Regions from separate parts of the Streptosporangium sp. NPDC000396 genome, predicted to be linked through region 2. Evidence: riboswitches for the same ligand, from Rfam matches in the RefSeq annotation. Region 2 holds a riboswitch; each other region holds the start of a gene.

Region 1 (6,010 bases), on a different contig from region 2:
GGCGCCGGTGTCATCGTCGCCACCCGCTTCCGTCCTGGGGGTTTCCGCCCCTTCCTCGGCGCTCCGGTCTCGACCGTCACCAACCGTTTCCTCCCCGTGTCCGAGATCTTCGGCCCCTCCGCCGACGCGGCCGCCCCGGCCATGCTGGCGGCCCGCGACGCCGAGGCCGTGGCGCTGCTGGACGAGTTCCTCCTGGTACGGCTTCCGCCCCGCGACCCCACCGCCGAGCAGGTGGGCGCCATGGTCGCCGGAATCATGGCGAGCCCGGAGATCACGCGTGTCGACGACGTGGCCGCCCGGCACGGCGTGACCGTGCGGACCCTGCAGCGCCTGTTCAAGGAGTACGTCGGCGTGCCCCCGAAATGGGTGATCCGCCGCTATCGCATCCACGAGGCCGCCGAGCAGGCCACTTCGGCCACCGACTGGCCGCGACTGGCCGCCGGGCTCGGCTACAGCGACCAGGCCCACTTCGTCCGCGATTTCACCTCGGTCGTCGGCATGTCCCCCACCGCCTATGCCCGTGCCGTGGAGGCGCCCTAATACCAGAGGGATATTTCATATTCAGCGTGCGTCCTGCGTGACGAGCGCGCCATGCAGGAAGAGCTCCACCAGCTCCTCCACGGTCAGGGGCGCCGGCGCGCCCGGACGGCCCGCCGACATCACCAGAAACTGGAAAGCCTCCGCGAGCCGCTCGGGGGCGAGCCTGAGATCCTCGCGCTCGGGCTCGAACAGGGCGGCCAGGGCGGCCCGTGGCGCGGCCAGCCCGGCCTCCCGGTCCGGGAGCGGGCCGCCCTCCCCGGGCCTTCCGGGCTGTGGGCGGCCGGGCCGCCCCGCTCCCCCCAAGCCGTGGAGGGCTCCCGCCACCGCACCCATCCGGGTCAGGTAGCCGCGCATCGCCTCGGCCGCCTCGGCCAGGCGGGCGGACAGGGGCTGGTCCAGCGAGATCGAGGCCAGATAGGCGATCGTGTCGTCGGGCCGCAGGGCTTCGGCCAGGCAGGCGGCGAGCAGGGCCTCCTTGTCGGGGAACACGCGGAAGATGGTGCCTTCGCCGATGCCCGCGGCTCGGGCGATCTTCGCGGTGGTCACCGACGCTCCGTACTCGATGACCAGAGGCAGAGCCGCCGCCACGATCATCGCGCGGCGCTGGTCAGGGTCCATCGCCGGAGCGCGGCGTCGGCCAGAGGTCTCGGTCATGGTGCCGATTATCATGAGTGAGCACTCACTCAGGCAAATGTCCTCCACCGGCCGCTCACCATGCCCGGTGGCGGAACAGGAGGACTACAGGATCGGCTCGGTCCCGCCCACCGGTTGCCTGGTCCAGGCCTGGTGCTCGGACTCGCGGATCTCCTCCTCGGCGGTCTGCTCCACCCTGGCCATGGCGATCCGCAGGATCGGCGGGGCCATCAGCGAGGTCACGATCGCGACGAGCACCACGATGGTGTACGCCTCGACGCTGAGGATGCCCAGCCGCAGGCCGACCATGGCGACCACGACCTCGATCACGCCGCGGGCGTTGAGCCCGGCGCCGAGCGCGAGCGCCTCCCACCTGTTGAGCCTGCTCAGCCGCGCCCCGGCGTAGGCGCCGAGGAACTTCCCGATGATCGCGATGGCCAGTACGGCGAGCCCGGCGAGCAACACCTCGGGCCTGGCCAGCGCCGTCAGGTCCATCCGCAGGCCCGCGGTGGCGAAGAAGATCGGCGCGAACCCCGACAGCACGACCGTGCGCAGCGGGGCGAGCCTGGACGGGGCGACCCTGCCCGCGCTGCCGATGAGGATGCCGCAGACGAACGCTCCGAAGACCGCCTCCAGGCCCAGCGCGTGGGTCCCGGCCGCGGCGAGCAGGATGAGCACGGCCGCGGTGGCGACGGTCGGCCCCGGCTCGTCCGACTTGCCAGTGAGCTGTAACACTCCCCTGACCAGCGGGCGGCCGAGCGTGAGCGCGAACACGACGATGGCGACCAGGTAGGCCAGCGAGGTCAGCACGGTGCCGGTGGACACCGCGTTCACGGCCATCGCGCTCACGATCGACAGCATGAACCAGCCGAAGGCGTCGTCGATCATGCCGGCGGTCAGCGTGAGCTGGCCGATGTTGCGGTGCAGCAGCTTCATGTCCATGAGCGTCTTGGCGATGACCGGGATCGCGCTGACGCACATCGCCACGCCCAGGAACAGCGCGAAGACGGTGGTGTCGGTGCCGTCCGGGATCAATGCCTTGGGCAGCAGGAAACCGGCGCCGATGCCCAGCCCGAGCGGGACGACGAGGCCGCCGACGCTGACCCCGGCGGCCGTGACGCCACGCCGCCGAACCAGACCCATGTCCATGTGGATGCCGGTGAGGCCGACCAGCAGCAGCACGCCGATCTGGCCGACCGCGTCGAGCAGGTGAAACTGCTCGGGGACGGCGGGGAACAACCAGCCCTGCATGCCCGGCGCGACGTGCGCCAGGAAGGAAGGACCGAGGACCACACCGACGAACAGTTCGCCGACGACGGCGGGCATGCCGAACCGGGTGGCGAGCCGGCCGAAAACCAGTGCCAGCATGAGCAGCAGGCCCACCTGGAGCAGGAACACGAGCAGGTTGTGGGCGGCGATCGGTGCTACGGGAGCACCCAGCGAGACGAGCATCATCCTCCCTCAGGGATGAGCGATTCGTAAAAGATCTACCCCTGGCCGTTCGGGACCCACCCGGAAGCAAGTCACGAACCGATCACGGCGGCGTTGCCGGCGGAAGCACCCGCAGCGCTGCCAGTGGGAGCCACGGCCTTCCGCACTTTCGCCGGAGCCGGGTTATGCTGCCCGTGCGGCTGGTTCGCCGCTCCCCGGTGGAGCGGCGAGGCAACAGGGAACCCGGTGCGATTCCGGGACTGCCCCGCAGCGGTGAGTGGGAACGACCGCCGTCACACAAGCACTGGGTGAACGACCACCTGGGAAGCGACGGCCAGTAGGAAACCGACACGACGCCCACGAGTCCGAATACCTGCCACCGCCCGCGCGCCGGCCGGTGCGCGGAATGTCCATGGCCTCGCGGGAGGGTCAGAGGGTCTACCTCGCCATGCCCGCCGAGACCGGGTTCCACGAGGGAAAAGGACCCATGAGAGACCAGCGCACCACCATTCTCGGCTATCCCAGGATCGGCCCCGACCGGGAGCTGAAGAAGGCCGTCGAGTCCTACTGGGCGGGCGGAATCGACTCCACCGGGCTTCAGGAAGCCGCCCGCGCCCTGCGCGAGCGCACCTGGACCGAGCTACGCGACGCGGGACTGACCGGCATCCCCTCCAACACCTTCTCCTTCTACGACCATGTCCTCGACACCAGCGTGATGGTCGGCGCCATCCCCGACCGTTTCACCGCCCTCGACGGCCTGGAGCGCTATTTCGCCATGGCTCGTGGCGCCCAGGGAATCGCCCCCCTGGAGATGACCAAATGGTTCAACACGAACTACCACTACCTCGTGCCGGAGGTGGGCCCGCAGACGCGATTCCGGCTGGCCTGGGAAAAGCCCCTGGCGGAGTACGGCGAAGCCAGGCGCCTGGGCATCGAGACCAGGCCGGTGCTGGTCGGCCCGCTCACCTACCTGCTGCTGTCCAAGTCCACCGAGGCCTCCTTCACGCCGCTCCGGCTCCTGGACGACCTGCTCGACGTCTACGCCGAGCTGCTGGAGCGGCTGGCCACCGCCGGAGTCACCGAAGTGCAGCTCGACGAACCGGCGCTGGCCGCGGACCGGTCGGCCGAAGAGCTGAAGGCGCTCGCCCGCGCCTATGACCACCTCGGCGGGCTCAGCCATCGCCCGAGGCTGCTGGTCGCCACCTGCTTCGGCGAGATCGGCGACGCGCTGCCCGTGCTGGCGGCGACCCGCGTCGAGGCCATCGGGCTGGACTTCGTCGCCGGCCCCGGCAACCTGACGGCGGCGGCCTCGATTCCCGGGCTGGCGAACAAGACCGTGGTGGCCGGGGTGGTGAACGGCCGCAACGTGTGGCGCACCCGGCTGCCCGACGCGCTGTCCACCTGCGCGGCGCTGCTCGGGCTGGCCGGAGAGGTGGTCGTCTCCACCTCCTGCTCGCTGCTGCACGTCCCGCTCGATCTGGAGCGGGAGGCGGCGATGCCCGAGGGGCTGGCGTTCGCCCGGCAGAAGGTGGCGGAGGTCGTGGCGATCGGCCGTGCGATGAGGGAGGGGCCGGACGCGGTCGTGCCCGCCGTACCGGCCAGAGCTCCGGTGGACGCGCGGGTCCGGGCCCGGCTGGAGGCGCTGGGTGAGGGTACGGCGCGGGCCGGTCACGCCGAGCGGGCGGCGATCCAGCGGGCGGCGCTGAGACTGCCGCCGCTGCCCACGACCACGATCGGCTCGTTCCCCCAGACGGACGCGGTCCGGCGGGCCCGCGCCGACCTGCGGGAAGGCCGGATCGACCGGGCGACGTACGAGGCGGCGATACGGGTCGAGATCGACTCGGTGATCGCCCTGCAGGAGGACATCGGGCTGGACGTGCTGGTCCACGGTGAGCCCGAGCGCAACGACATGGTCCAGTACTTCGCCGAGCAGCTTGACGGGTACGCCACCACCGAGCACGGCTGGGTCCAGTCGTACGGCACGCGGTGCGTGCGACCGCCGATCCTGTTCGGGGACGTGGCCAGGCCGGAGCCGATGACGGTGGGCTGGACCGTCTACGCCCAGTCCCGGACCGGCAGTCCCGTCAAGGGCATGCTGACCGGGCCGGTCACCATGCTGGCCTGGTCGTTCGTCCGGGAGGACCAGCCTCTGGCCGATACCGCGCGGCAGGTGGCGCTGGCGTTGCGGGACGAGATCCGTGACCTGGAGGCGGCGGGTATCCGGATCATCCAGGTGGACGAGCCCGCGCTGCGGGAGCTGCTGCCGCTCAAGGCGGCCGATCGTGACGCCTACCTGGCCTGGGCGGTCGCCGCGTTCCGGTTCGCCACCTCGGGCGTGTCCGACTCCACGCAGATCCACACGCACATGTGCTACTCGGAGTTCGGGGAGATCATCGGCGCCATCGGCGACCTGGACGCGGACGTGACCAGCGTCGAGGCGGCCAGGTCCCGGATGGAACTGCTGGACGACCTGCGCACCGCCGGATACACGCGCGGGATCGGGCCCGGCGTCTACGACATCCACTCCCCTCGCGTGCCGGAGATCGGTGAGATCGAGCAGGCGCTCCGGCTGGCGGCCCGAGTGGTGGAGCCGGAACGGCTCTGGGTCAATCCCGACTGCGGGCTGAAGACGCGGAGCTACGCTGAGACTGAGGTGAGCCTGCGGAACATGGTGACCGCGGCCCGTAGGATCCGCGCGCTGTAACCCGCGCCCGGAGATCCGCGCGGGCCCCGGCCTGCTCTCCGGACCCGCGCGTGGACGGTGCGGTACGGCGTGCGGGTGGGCGGGGTGAGCATCGGCTCCGCCCGCCCGTACGCGGGATCACCATCCGGCTGTCTGAAATGTCCTCTGGACAGCGGAGGCTTTTCCTACAAAATTAGTTGGGTATTGATCTCGGTCGAGGAGTCCACATGGCACTCATCCAGCCCGATCCCACCTTCTATCCATCAGCCCGCGAGGCCATGCTGGCCCCTCGGGAGGAGCTCGCCTACGTCGTCCTGCTTGACGCCTCCGGAGACGGGCGCCCCGACGGGCTCGCCACGATCGACCTGTCCGACGGAACGATCGCCAACGTGCACGACGCGTCCGTCCCGGGCGACGAGTTCCACCACTTCGGATGGAACGTGTGCAGTTCGGCTCTGTGTCCCTACGCTCCTCACCCACATGTCGAGCGGCGCTATCTCGTCGTTCCCGGCCTCCGGTCGAGCAGGATCTACATCTTCGACGTCAAGGACGACCCCCGGCGCCCCAGGCTCGTCAAGACGATCGAGCCGGAGACGCTTTTCGAGAAGACCGGCTACAGCCGCCCGCACACCGTCCACTGCGGCACCGACGCGATCTACGTCAGCGCCCTCGGCAACGTGGACGGTGACGCCCCAGGCGGGGTGCTCATGCTCGACCACGACA
Region 2 (6,010 bases):
TTCATGGGCGTCTGGCTGCTGGCCGCCGGGTTCTTCGCGGGCAGCGACGACAAGTGGGTCGAGCTGCTGGTGATGCCCAAGTACGCGGCGTACTTCGTCGGTGGCATGGCCTTCTTCCTGATGACCAAGCACGGGCCCAAGCTGGTCCTGTGGTGCCTGGCCGGGATCAGCGCGGGCCTGGCGGTCAACTCGGCGCTCGACCGGGTCGCCGGGCGGATCGAGAAGGTCGGCTACGCCGCGATGCCCGTGCCCGAGTGGGCCGTCGCCGCCACGGTGATCGGCTTCTACGTGCTCATGGCGATGGTGGCGCTCGGCTGGCTGGGCTGGATGCGCTGGCGCGGCCTGGTCGTCCTGGGCGCGCTCACCTACCCGCTCTATCTCTTCCACACCACGGCCGCCGTCGTCATCATTCCCGCCCTGCGGGACTCGCTGCCGCCCTGGCTGACCGCCGTGGTCACCATCCTGGCCGCGATGATTTTCTCCTATGGGGTTTACCGGTTCATCGAACGGCCGGTTCAGGATTTCGTCAAGGTCAGGCGACGTCGGAAGGCCGCACCCCCGCCCCCGGCGCCCTCCGGGACGTCCTTCGCGGCGGGCGAAAAGGCTTCGTTGCCATAACTGTCTGGTCACCGGGCATAGTGAAGGGTCTAGGGTCGGGGATATATACGGCGGAGAAGACAGTCCCGGATGAACAGAGGGTGCGCATGACGGTACGGCGGGTGATGGGCATCGAGACCGAATACGGTATCTCCGTGCCCGGACAGCCGGGGGCCAACGCGATGGTGACCTCCTCGCAAGTCGTCAACGCCTACCTGGCCGCGTCGGCGGCCAGGGCTCGGCGGGCGCGGTGGGACTTCGAAGAGGAGAACCCCCTGCGTGACGCACGGGGCTTCGACCTGTCCAGGGAGATGGCCGATCAGAGCCAGCTCACGGACGAGGATCTGGGCCTGGCCAACGTGATCCTTACCAACGGTGCTCGGCTGTATGTGGATCACGCCCATCCCGAATACTCCACTCCCGAGTGCACCAACCCGCGGGCCGCGGTGATCTGGGACAAGGCGGGGGAGCGGGTCATGCACGACGCCGCGGTCCGCGCCTCGGCGGTCCCGTCCAACGCCCCGATCCAGCTCTACAAGAACAACACCGACAACAAGGGCGCCTCCTACGGCTGTCACGAGAACTACCTGATGAGGCGGGCCACGCCGTTCGCCGACATCGTCAGATACCTGACGCCGTTCTTCGTCTCCCGGCAGGTGGTCACCGGCGCGGGAAAGGTCGGCATCGGCCAGGACTCGCGCGGCGAGGGCTTCCAGATCAGCCAGCGAGCCGACTTCTTCGAGGTCGAGGTGGGCCTGGAGACCACGCTCAAGCGGCCGATCATCAACACTCGCGACGAGCCCCACGCCGACCCGGAGAAATACCGTCGCCTGCACGTCATCATCGGCGACGCCAACATGTCGGAGATCTCCACCTACCTGAAGCTGGGCTCCACCGCGCTGATCCTCGCCATGATCGAGGACGGCTACTTCACCCGTGATCTCGCCGTGGACAATCCCGTCCAGGCGCTGCGCGCGGTCTCCCACGACCCGACGCTCAGATACGAGATCCCGATGCGCGACGGCCGCAAGCTCACGGCCGTCCAGCTCCAGATGGAGTATCTGGAGCTGGCCCGCAAGTACGCCGAGGAGCGCAGCGGCAACGGCGTGGACGAGCTCACCAAGGACGTCCTGGACCGCTGGGAGTCGGTTCTCACCCGGCTGGCCGAGGACCCGATGCAGCTCTCCCGGGAGCTCGACTGGGTGGCCAAGCTGGAGCTGCTGGAGGGCTACCGCTCCCGTGACGGCCTCGCCTGGTCCCACCCGCGCCTGCAGCTCGTGGATCTGCAGTACTCCGACATCCGTCCCGACCGCGGCCTGTACAACCGGCTGGTCGCCCGGGGCCGGATGCAGCGCCTGGTCACCGAGGAGGAGGTGCAGCGGGCCATCGAGGCCCCGCCCAGCGACACGCGCGCCTACTTCCGCGGCCGTTGCCTGAGCCAGTTCAGCGAATCGGTCGCGGCCGCCTCCTGGGACTCGGTCATCTTCGACATCCCCGGCCGCGAGTCCCTGCAGCGCGTCCCGACCCTGGAGCCGTTGCGCGGCACCAGGGCCCATGTGGGCGAGCTGTTCGACCGCTGCCGCACGGCGTCGGATCTGGTGGCCGCCCTCACCGGCGAGCAGTGACCGCCCGCTCGCGGAGTGGCGGCCCGGGCCGGGCCGCCACTCCGCGAGTTATTTCCGGATAAAAGGCGCAAATGGTGCATTTCGGCAGTCTATTGTTGGTTGTCTGGATTGACGAGGGATAAGCAGCCGGGGTACGTTCCGGGTGTTTTGTGGCGGTGCGAGGGAAGTCCGGTGAGATTCCGGTGCGGTCGCGCCACTGTAACCGGCCCCAAAAGCCGGAAGCCAGGTCACTCGACCGCCACCGGCCTTACGAAAAGGGACGCGTAAATCCCGAAGGAGGTGGCTGTGAGCCAGATCTCGGCTCCGCAGACCCAGTCCATCCCGTGGACTTCTCTCACCCGCTGGCTGATCGCCGTACCGGTGCTCCTGCTCGTCGCCTACCTGGTCGCCTTCGACCAGGGCGCGATCTCGCAGACCGGGAACTACCTGCACGAACTCATGCACGACGGGCGTCACCTGCTCGGCGTCCCGTGCCACTGAGCCGCACGTGATCGTCAAACTCCTCGTCCGGGGCATGCTCGTCGGGCTGATCGCCGGGCTGCTCGCGGCCGCCTTCGCCTACACCGTGGGCGAGCCGCGCATCGACCAGGCCATCGCGCTGGAGGAGGCGGCCGCGGCCGCCTCCCCAGCCGGATCCCACTCCCACGAGGCGGCCGAGCCCGCCGAGCACTCCCACGACGACGGCGAGGAACTGGTCAGCAGGAACGGCCAGCGGTTCGGGCTCTTCCTCGCCCTCGCCCTGTACGGCCTGGCCGTCGGCGGCCTGTTCGCCCTCGCGTACGCGGCCGTGCGCGGCCGGGTCGGGCCCGCGTCGGAACCGGCGCTCGCGATCACTCTCGCGGCCGCCGCGTTCACCGCGATCGTTCTCGTCCCCTTCGTCAAATATCCCGCCAACCCGCCCGCCGTCGGTGACCCCGAGACGATCGACCAGCGCACCGTGCTCTACCTGGTCGCCGTGGCCATCGGGATCCTCGCCGTCGCCGCGGGCACGGCCACCTACCGTTACGTCTCCCAGAGCGAGCCATGGCTGCGCTGGCTGGCCGCGGGCGCCGCGGTGCTGGTGCCGGTGGCGGCGGCCTGGATCCTCCTGCCGAAGATCAACGAGGTGCCCAAGGGCTTCCCCGCGGACCTTCTGTGGGACTTCCGGATCGCCTCCATAGGCACGCAGGCGGTGTTCTGGCTCGGCGTCGGCGCGCTGTTCGCCTTCGCCGCGCGCAAACGCAGCCCGGTGTGATGCTCCCCTCGGGGGTCACCCGCCTGCTGCTGGTCTGTCACGCCTCGACGCCGGCGACGGCGCGGGCCGTGTTCCCGGGCGACGAACCGCTCGACGAACCCGGCCTGCGCCGGGCCGCCGCCCTGGCCCCGCAGTTCGGCCCCGGCTCGGCGGCCTGCGCCGCCGAGCTGCGCTGTGTCCAGACGGCCGAGGCCCTCGGCCTGCGGGCCGACCCCGACCCGCTGCTCGCCGACTGCGACTACGGGCGCTGGAGGGGCAGGACGCTCGGCGAGGTCGAGGCGGCCGAGCCCGAAGGCCTCGCCGCCTGGCTCACCGACCCCGCCGCCGCACCCCACGGGGGAGAGTCGATCACCGATCTCCTCGGCCGGGTGTCCGGCTGGCTGTCCCGCCGGGCTCCCGGCAGGCTCGTCGCGGTCACCCATCCCCCGGTCATCCGCGCCGCGGTCGTCCACGCGCTCGGCGCGCCCGCCCAGGCGTTCTGGCGTGTCGACGTCGCGCCGCTGGCCCGCGTCGCGCTCACCGGCCGGGACGGGCGCTGGCGGTTGAGCTACCCCGCATGACGACATTCAAGGAGATCCCGAAGGTGCGTGACCCGCGTTATCCCTTCACCGCGATCGTGGGATCGGAGGACCTGAAGCTCGCGCTCCTCCTCAACGCCGTGTCCCCCCGCGTCGGCGGAGTGCTGGTCCGGGGGGAGAAGGGCACCGCGAAGTCCACGATCGTGCGGGCACTGGCGGCGCTCCTGCCACCCGTCGAGGTGGTGCACGGTTGCCGTTTCTCCTGTGACCCCGCCGCGCCGGACCCCGAATGCCCCGACGGGCCGCACGAGGTGCCTGCGGCGGACGCGCCGCCGGGGGCTTCCCGGGCCGGTGCCGTACGGCCCGCGCGCCTGGTCGAGCTGCCGGTCGGCGCCTCCGAGGACCGTCTGGCCGGCTCGCTCGACCTCGAACGGGCGCTCACCGAGGGGGTGAAGGCCTTCGAGCCCGGCCTCCTGGCGGGAGCTCACCGGGGCGTTCTCTACGTGGACGAGGTCAACCTGCTCCACGATCACCTGGTCGACCTGCTGCTGGACGCCGCCGCCCTCGGCACCTGCTACGTCGAGCGCGAAGGGGTGTCGGTACGGCACGCCGCCCGGTTCCTGCTGGTGGGAACCATGAACCCGGAGGAGGGGGAGCTGCGGCCGCAGCTCCTGGACCGGTTCGGGCTGACGGTGGAGGTGCGGGCCTCGAGGGAGCCGTCCCAGCGGGCGGAGGTGGTACGGCGACGCCTGGCGTTCGAGGCCGATCCCGCCGGGTTCGCGGCCCGGTGGTCCGGTCAGGAGCAGGCCTTGGCGGTGCGTGTCGCCGAGGCCCGGGACCGGGTGGCGGGCGTGGTCCTGCCGGACTCCGCGCTGCGGCAGATCGCCACGGTCTGCGCGGCCTTCGAGGTGGACGGGCTCCGGGCCGACATCGTCACCGCGAACGCCGCGATCGCCCACGCCGCCTGGCAGGGACGCACCACCGTCACCGCCGACGACGTCAGGGAGGCGGCCAGGCTCGCTCTTCCGCACCGCCGCCGCCGCGACCCCTTCGACGCCCCCGGCCTGGACGAGGCCAAGCTGGAGGATCTCCTCAACCAGATTCCCGACGACCCGGAGGACCCGGACGACCCCGGTGACGATCCGGGCCCCGGCGCAGGGGGCCCCGGCGACGGCCCTGACGGCGGTCCTGGCGAGGATTCCGACGACGGCGGCGCTCCCAGGGGGGACGATCCTCCCGGGGACGGCTCCGGCGGCGAGGACCGCGTCCCCTCACCGCCCGGCACCCCGGCCACGGACGGCACCCCGGCCACGGACACCTCGCACGCCGCCCCCGAGCCCGGAACGGCGAGCCCACCGCCCTCCGCACCCTCCGCCGAGCCGGCACCGCAAGCCGGGACCACCCCGCGCGAGCAGACCTTCGACGCGGATCCAGTGCGACGGACCAGGCTGTTCACGGTGCCCGGTATCGGCGCGGGAGCCCCCGGACGGCGATCAAGGGCGAGGACCCCGCTGGGGAGGACCACCGGTGCCCGCGTCCCCGACGGCCGCCCCGCCTCCCTCCACCTGGCGGCGACCGTCGGGGCGGCCGCGCCGTACCAGCTCCAGCGCGGCAGGAGCGGTCCCGGCCTGCTCCTGCGGCGCGAGGACCTCAGGGAGAAGGTCCGCGAGGGCCGAGAGGGGAACCTGGTGCTGTTCGTCGTGGACGCGAGCGGCTCCATGGCCGCCCGGCAGCGCATGCGCGCCGTCAAGTCGGCCGTGCTGGGCCTGCTGCTCGACGCCTACCAGCGCCGGGACAAGGTCGGGCTGATCACCTTCCGGGGCACCCGTGCGGACCTCGTCCTGCCGCCCACCTCCTCCGTCGAGGCCGGCGCGACCCGTCTGCGCGAGCTGCCCACCGGCGGTCGTACCCCTCTGGCCGCGGGGTTGCTGCGGGCCGCCGAGGTGCTGCGGGTCGAACGCCTGCGCGACCCGGCCAGGCGTCCGCTGCTGGTCCTGGTCACCGACGGGCGGTCCACCTGCGGCACCGTCGAGGAG
Region 3 (6,010 bases), 200 kb from region 2:
CGGCGTAGAAGTCGTCGATGGCACCCTGGTAGCCGCCGGGATGATCGGTGGTCTCCGTGGTGAGCGGGTAGATGAGGGCTTCCTCGATCTGACCGTCACGCAGGTACGGCGCGGCCACCGAGCGGGCGATGCTCCTGCCGTGGCGGGCGCTGTGGAAGGCGATCACGTCCGCCTCACCGATCAGGCGGGCGGCCTTGACGGTCACCAGCTCCGGATCGCCCGGCCCGAGCCCCACTCCCCACAGCCGTCCGGTCACGTTGTCGCTCATTCTTCCTCGCTCGCGATCGCGTTGACCGCGGCGGCGGTCATCGCGCTTCCACCCCGGCGGCCGTGCACGACCAGGTACTCCAGGCCCGCCGGGTGCTCGGCCAGGGCCTGCTTGGACTCGGCGGCGCCGATGAAGCCGACCGGGATCCCGAGCACGGCGGCCGGCCGCCCGGCGCCCTCCTCGACCATCTCCAGCAGCCGGAACAGCGCGGTCGGCGCGTTGCCGATCGCGACCACGGATCCCTCCAGCCGGTCGCGCCACAGCTCCAGCGCCGCGGCGCTGCGGGTGGTGCCCAGCCGCTCGGCGAGCTCCGGCACGCCCGGCTCGCCCAGCGTGCAGATCACCTCGTTGCCGGCGGGCAGCCGGCGGCGGGTCACCCCGGAGGCGACCATCATCGCGTCGCACAGCACCGGCGCGCCCGCGCGCAGGGCCGCGCGCGCCGAGGCGACCACGCCGGGTGACCATCCGAGGTCGGTGACCAGGTCGACCATCCCGCAGGAGTGGATCATGCGGACCGCCACCTGGGCGACATCCGCGGGCAGACCTCCCAGGTCGGCCTCGGCGCGGATGGTGGCGAAGGAACGGCGGTAGATCTCCGCGCCGTCGCGGACGTAGTCGATCACGTTCCTCCTCTGACGGCCGTCAACGCGGCCGTGGTCTCTTCGATGCCCGCACAGGTCACGCCGCGGCCGTCCAGGTCCACGCGGTAGCCGTCGCCGGTGGCGACCACGTCGGCGACTCGCCCCCGGGGACGGCCGCAGCGCCGTTCGCAGCCCGCCCAGTGCACGGGGAGCGTACCGGTGCGCGGGGAATCCGCCACACGCGGGGCGACGGCACGGGCCGCGTCGGCCTGCACGTCGGCCAGCGACCTGGCGCAGCCGGGGCGGCCGGTGCAGGCCGTCACGCCGATCCACGGCGAGGCGGGGTCGGTGACCAGGCCCGCGTCCGCCAGCAGGCCGATCGCCCGGGAGACTTCGGCACGGGCCAGACCGGGCAGGACCACGCCCCGCCACGGCGTCAGCCGTACCTCGCCGGAGCCGGAGGAGGCCAGGCGGGCGAGCAGTTCCGCCTGGGCGGAGGTCAGCCGCCCGAGGGGTATCGCGACCCCGAGGGCGACCTCTGGGCCGGTGGTGGTGCGCGATCGTTCGATGACGCCTACCGGGCCGAGCGTGACGGGGCGAAGCCGTACGCGGTCGGAGGACGTGAGCGCGGCGCGGGACGGCACCGGCGCGGGGGCGGCGGGATCGGCGGGCGCGGTCGTGGCGCGGGTCTGACCGACGCCGACGGCCGGGGCGGCGGAGGCGAGCATGGCGCCGGCCCGGGCCGCGACCCGTGCGGGACCGTCGGCCAGCTCGCCGATCCGCCAGGCGCCGGTTCCCTGGGCGGACGACTCCGCGAGGAACGCCTCGGCGGCGGCGAGCAGGGCGGGCACCATCGAGACCGCCGGCACGCGCAGGCCGCTGTCGGTGCCCGCGAGGATGACGGCGGCCTCCTCCGGGCCTGCCGGCAGGAGGCAGGCGTCGGCGCCGAGCCCGGCCACGTCCCCCCGGCCGTCGTCGAGGGCGAACATGAACCGCCCCGAGAGGGCGGCGAGGGCGGGCCGGGCGCACAGGCGCCGGTCCAGTTCGGCGACCAGGGGGGTGACGTCGAGAAGCCCGTCGCCGTCGAGCCCGGTCAGCGGGGAGGCGAGGATGTTGCGGACTTTCTCGTGGGTGGGCGACGGCAGCAGCCCCGCCGCGGCCATCCGGCTCGCGAACGCGTCCACGCCTCCCGGGCCGCCCGCCGGACCGGGGCCGGTGGCGAGGCCGCGGATCTGGACGTTCGCGCGGGAGGTCAGCTCGATGACGCCGCTCCCGCAGACGGTGGCGGCCTCGGCGAGGTCGCGCAGCTGGGAGGCGGTCAACCGGCCGCCGGGAATCCTGATCCGCGCCAGGCCGCCGTCGGCGGCGGCGTGCACCTGAAGTGCCCCCGGACATGCGTCTGAGCGCGATCGTCCGAAAGAGTCGCCTGTGACCACGCTGAGGATGTTAACTCCAGTTTCTTGCAAAGAGCCGGGCTGCCGTAGTCTCATCGTGGCGACGGCACAGGGAGGAAGCCGGTGTGAATCCGGCGCGGTCCCGCCACTGTAACCGGGGAGCGAACCCCACCCAGGCCACTGTCCGGCGACGGACGGGAAGGCCGGGGGGAGCACCGATCCGGGAGCCAGGAGACTCCAGCCGTCGTGGCCGACGACGACCCGGGGCGAGGACCCCGAGGGAGGAAGCTCTGTTGCGCTTTTCGCCGTTCCCCTGCGCCCCCGCGGCACCGCTGGGCCGTACCGCCTCGCTTCCCGTGGAGCGTGGCGCGTGATCCTCCTGCTCTCGACCTCGGACACCGACCTGCTCAGCGCCCGCGCGAGCGGCGCGGACTACCGGCTGGGCAACCCCGCCCGGCTCACCGCCGAAGATCTGCCGTCCCTGACGGAGGGCGCCGACCTGGTCGTGGTCCGGCTGCTCGGCGGGCGCCGCGCCTGGGAGGAGGGCCTGGACGCCCTGCTCGCCGGGCCCCGCCCCGTCGTCGTCCTCGGCGGCGAGCAGGCGCCGGACGCCGAGCTGATGGAACTGTCCACCGTGCCCGGCGGCGTCTGCGCCGAAGCGCACGCCTACCTCGCGCACGGCGGACCGGCCAACCTCGCCGAGCTCCACCGCTTCCTGTCCGACACCCTGCTGCTGACCGGACACGGGTTCGCCGCGCCCGCCCCCACCCCCGCCTGGGGCGTGCTGGAACGCCAGGCCCGCCGCGAGGACGGCCCGGTCGTCGGGGTGCTCTACTACCGGGCACACCATGTCGCGGGGAACACCGCCTTCGTCGAGACCCTCTGCTCGGCCGTCGAGGACGCGGGCGGCCGGGCTCTGCCCGTCTACTGCGCCTCCCTGCGCAGCGCGGAGCCCGGCCTGCTGGAGACCCTGCGCGCTGTGGACGCCCTGGTGGTGACCGTGCTCGCGGCCGGTGGCACCCGGCCGGCCACCGCGTCGGCGGGCGAGGACGACGAGGCCTGGGACGTCGGCGCGCTCGCCGAGCTGGACGTGCCGATCCTGCAGGGTCTGTGCCTGACGAGCAGCCGGGCGTCCTGGGAGGACAACGACGACGGCCTGTCCCCGCTCGACGCGGCCACCCAGGTCGCGATCCCCGAGTTCGACGGGCGGATCATCACGGTCCCGTTCTCCTTCAAGGAGATCGACGAGGACGGGCTGACCGTCTACGCGGCCGACCCGGAGCGCGCTGCGCGCGTGGCCGGCATCGCGGTACGGCACGCCGTGCTCCGGCACGTCCCGGCCGGCGAGCGGCGGATCGTGCTGATGCTCTCGGCCTATCCCACCAAGCATTCCCGGATCGGCAACGCCGTCGGCCTGGACACCCCCGCGAGCCTCGTCAGGCTGCTGGCCGCCCTGCGCGAGCACGGTTACGACATCGGCGCAGAGGGCGAGCTGCCGGGCGTGGCCGAGCAGGACGGCGACGCGCTGATCCACGCGCTCATCGCGGCGGGCGGGCAGGACCAGGAGTGGCTCACCGAGGAGCAACTGGCCGCCAACCCGGTCCGCGTCGCGGCGAGCCGGTACGCCGAGTGGTACGGCACGCTGCCGGCGGACCTGCGAGCCGGAATGGAGGAGCACTGGGGCCCCGCGCCGGGCGAGCTGTTCGTGGACAGGTCGCAGGACCCGGACGGCGAGATCGTGCTGGCCGCGCTGCGCGCCGGAAACGTCGTGGTCATGGTGCAGCCGCCGCGCGGGTTCGGCGAGAACCCCATCGCCATCTACCACGACCCCGATCTGCCGCCCAGCCATCACTACCTGGCGGCCTACCGCTGGCTGGCCGACGACTTCGGCGCGCACGCCGTGGTGCACGTGGGCAAGCACGGCAACCTGGAGTGGCTGCCCGGCAAGTCCGCGGGGCTGTCCGCCTCCTGCGGCCCCGACGCCGCGCTCGGCGACCTGCCGCTGATCTATCCCTTCCTCGTCAACGACCCCGGCGAGGGCACCCAGGCCAAGCGCCGCGCCCACGCCACCCTGGTCGACCACCTCGTTCCTCCGATGGCCCGCGCCGACACCTACGGGGACATGGCCAGGCTGGAGCAGCTCCTCGACGAGCACGCCTCCATCGCCGCGATGGACCCGGCGAAGCTTCCCGCGATCCGCGCCCAGATCTGGACCCTGATCCAGGCCGCCAGGCTCGACCACGACCTCGGCATCGAGGACCGCCCGCACGACGCGGAGTTCGACGACTTCCTGCTGCACGTCGACGGCTGGCTGTGCGAGGTCAAAGACGTCCAGATCCGTGACGGGCTCCACGTGCTGGGCGTGGCGCCCGAAGGCGGGACGCGCGTCGACCTGGTGCTCGCGATGCTCCGCGCCCGTCAGATATGGGCCGGCAGCCAGGCAACGGCGGGACTCCGCGAGGCCTTGGGCCTGACGGAGGACGGTACGGCCGGCCGTACCGGCACGGATGAGGCCGAGACCCTCGCCCGCGCGCTGGTCGAGGCGATGGAGGAGCGGGACTGGGACCCGGCCGCCGCCGCCGAGGTGACCACCACCGTCCTTCGTCCGGCCTCGTCCCCCGCTTCGGCTGACGTGACCGCCCCGGCTGCGGCCGCGCCTGCCGCCGCAGGGGAGGAGACCGCCACTGCTCCGGGGACGGCCGCCACCGCTCCGGGGACGGCTGTCGCCGATTCCGAGGCGGAGCCGAGGACGGGCGCCCCGGCGGACCTCGGGATGGTGGAGCGGATCCTGCGGTTCGCGGCCACCGAGGTCGTGCCCCGGCTGGCCCGGACCACGGATGAGATCGGCGCGATCCTGCACGCCCTCGACGGAGGGTATGTCCCGGCGGGGCCGAGCGGGTCGCCGTTGCGCGGGCTGATCAACGTGCTTCCCACCGGCCGTAACTTCTACTCGGTCGACCCCAAGGCCGTGCCGAGCAGGCTGGCCTGGGAGACCGGGCAGGCGATGGCCGACTCCCTCCTGGAGCGTTACCGGGCGGACACCGGCGACTGGCCGCGCTCGGTCGGGCTGTCGGTGTGGGGGACCAGCGCCATGCGCACGGCCGGGGACGACGTGGCGGAGGTGCTGGCGCTGCTCGGCGTGCGGCCGGTGTGGGATGAGGCGTCGCGACGGGTCACCGGGCTGGAGGCGATCCCCGCCGAGGAACTGGGGCGCCCGCGCGTGGACGTCACTGTCCGGATCAGCGGATTCTTCCGCGACGCGTTCCCGCACGTCGTGGCCCTGCTCGACGACGCGGTACGGCTGGCCGCCGGGCTTGAGGAGCCCGAGGAGCTCAACTACGTCCGGGCGCATGTCCTCGCCGACCAGGCACGTCACGGGGACGGGCGCAGGGCCACCATGCGGATCTTCGGGTCCCGGCCGGGAGCCTACGGCGCCGGGCTGCTGCCGCTGATCGACAGCCGTAACTGGCGCGACGACGCCGACCTGGCCGAGGTCTACGCGGTGTGGGGTGGCTTCGCCTACGGCCGGGGCATCGACGGGGTCCCCGCCAGGCAGGACATGGAGACGGCCTACCGGCGGATCGCGGTGGCGGCCAAGAACGTCGACACCCGCGAGCACGACATCGCCGACTCCGACGACTACTTCCAGTATCACGGCGGGATGATCGCCACCGTCCGCGCGCTCACCGGGAAGGCGCCGGCCGCCTACATCGGCGACAGCACCCGCCCGGACGCGGTCCGCACCCGGACGCTCTCGGAGGAGACCT

The links. Region 2 has a riboswitch for cobalamin ahead of ACFY2X_RS05815 (CbtB domain-containing protein). Riboswitches for the same ligand answer to the same signal wherever they lie in the genome.
Region 1: another riboswitch for cobalamin. It lies ahead of metE (5-methyltetrahydropteroyltriglutamate--homocysteine S-methyltransferase); the one in region 2 lies ahead of ACFY2X_RS05815 (CbtB domain-containing protein).
Region 3: another riboswitch for cobalamin. It lies ahead of cobN (cobaltochelatase subunit CobN); the one in region 2 lies ahead of ACFY2X_RS05815 (CbtB domain-containing protein).

What each region holds. Positions count from the first base shown of each region.
Region 1 is NZ_JBIAZA010000011.1:209,810-215,819, forward strand. It holds gene ACFY2X_RS19780 (DUF6597 domain-containing transcriptional factor) at 1-540, shown strand, start outside; gene ACFY2X_RS19785 (TetR/AcrR family transcriptional regulator) at 562-1,194, opposite strand; gene ACFY2X_RS19790 (cation:proton antiporter) at 1,279-2,625, opposite strand; cobalamin riboswitch at 2,789-3,000, shown strand; gene metE (5-methyltetrahydropteroyltriglutamate--homocysteine S-methyltransferase) at 3,092-5,308, shown strand; gene ACFY2X_RS19800 (selenium-binding protein SBP56-related protein) at 5,515-6,010, shown strand, end outside.
Region 2 is NZ_JBIAZA010000003.1:188,007-194,016, forward strand. It holds gene ACFY2X_RS05805 (acyltransferase family protein) at 1-618, shown strand, start outside; gene dop (depupylase/deamidase Dop) at 705-2,222, shown strand; adenosylcobalamin (AdoCbl) riboswitch at 2,372-2,464, shown strand; gene ACFY2X_RS05815 (CbtB domain-containing protein) at 2,508-2,702, shown strand; gene ACFY2X_RS05820 (CbtA family protein) at 2,710-3,456, shown strand; gene ACFY2X_RS05825 (histidine phosphatase family protein) at 3,456-4,016, shown strand; gene ACFY2X_RS05830 (putative cobaltochelatase) at 4,013-6,010, shown strand, end outside.
Region 3 is NZ_JBIAZA010000003.1:390,319-396,328, forward strand. It holds gene ACFY2X_RS06745 (precorrin-2 C(20)-methyltransferase) at 1-268, opposite strand, end outside; gene ACFY2X_RS06750 (precorrin-8X methylmutase) at 265-891, opposite strand; gene cobG (precorrin-3B synthase) at 888-2,339, opposite strand; cobalamin riboswitch at 2,304-2,500, shown strand; gene cobN (cobaltochelatase subunit CobN) at 2,614-6,010, shown strand, end outside.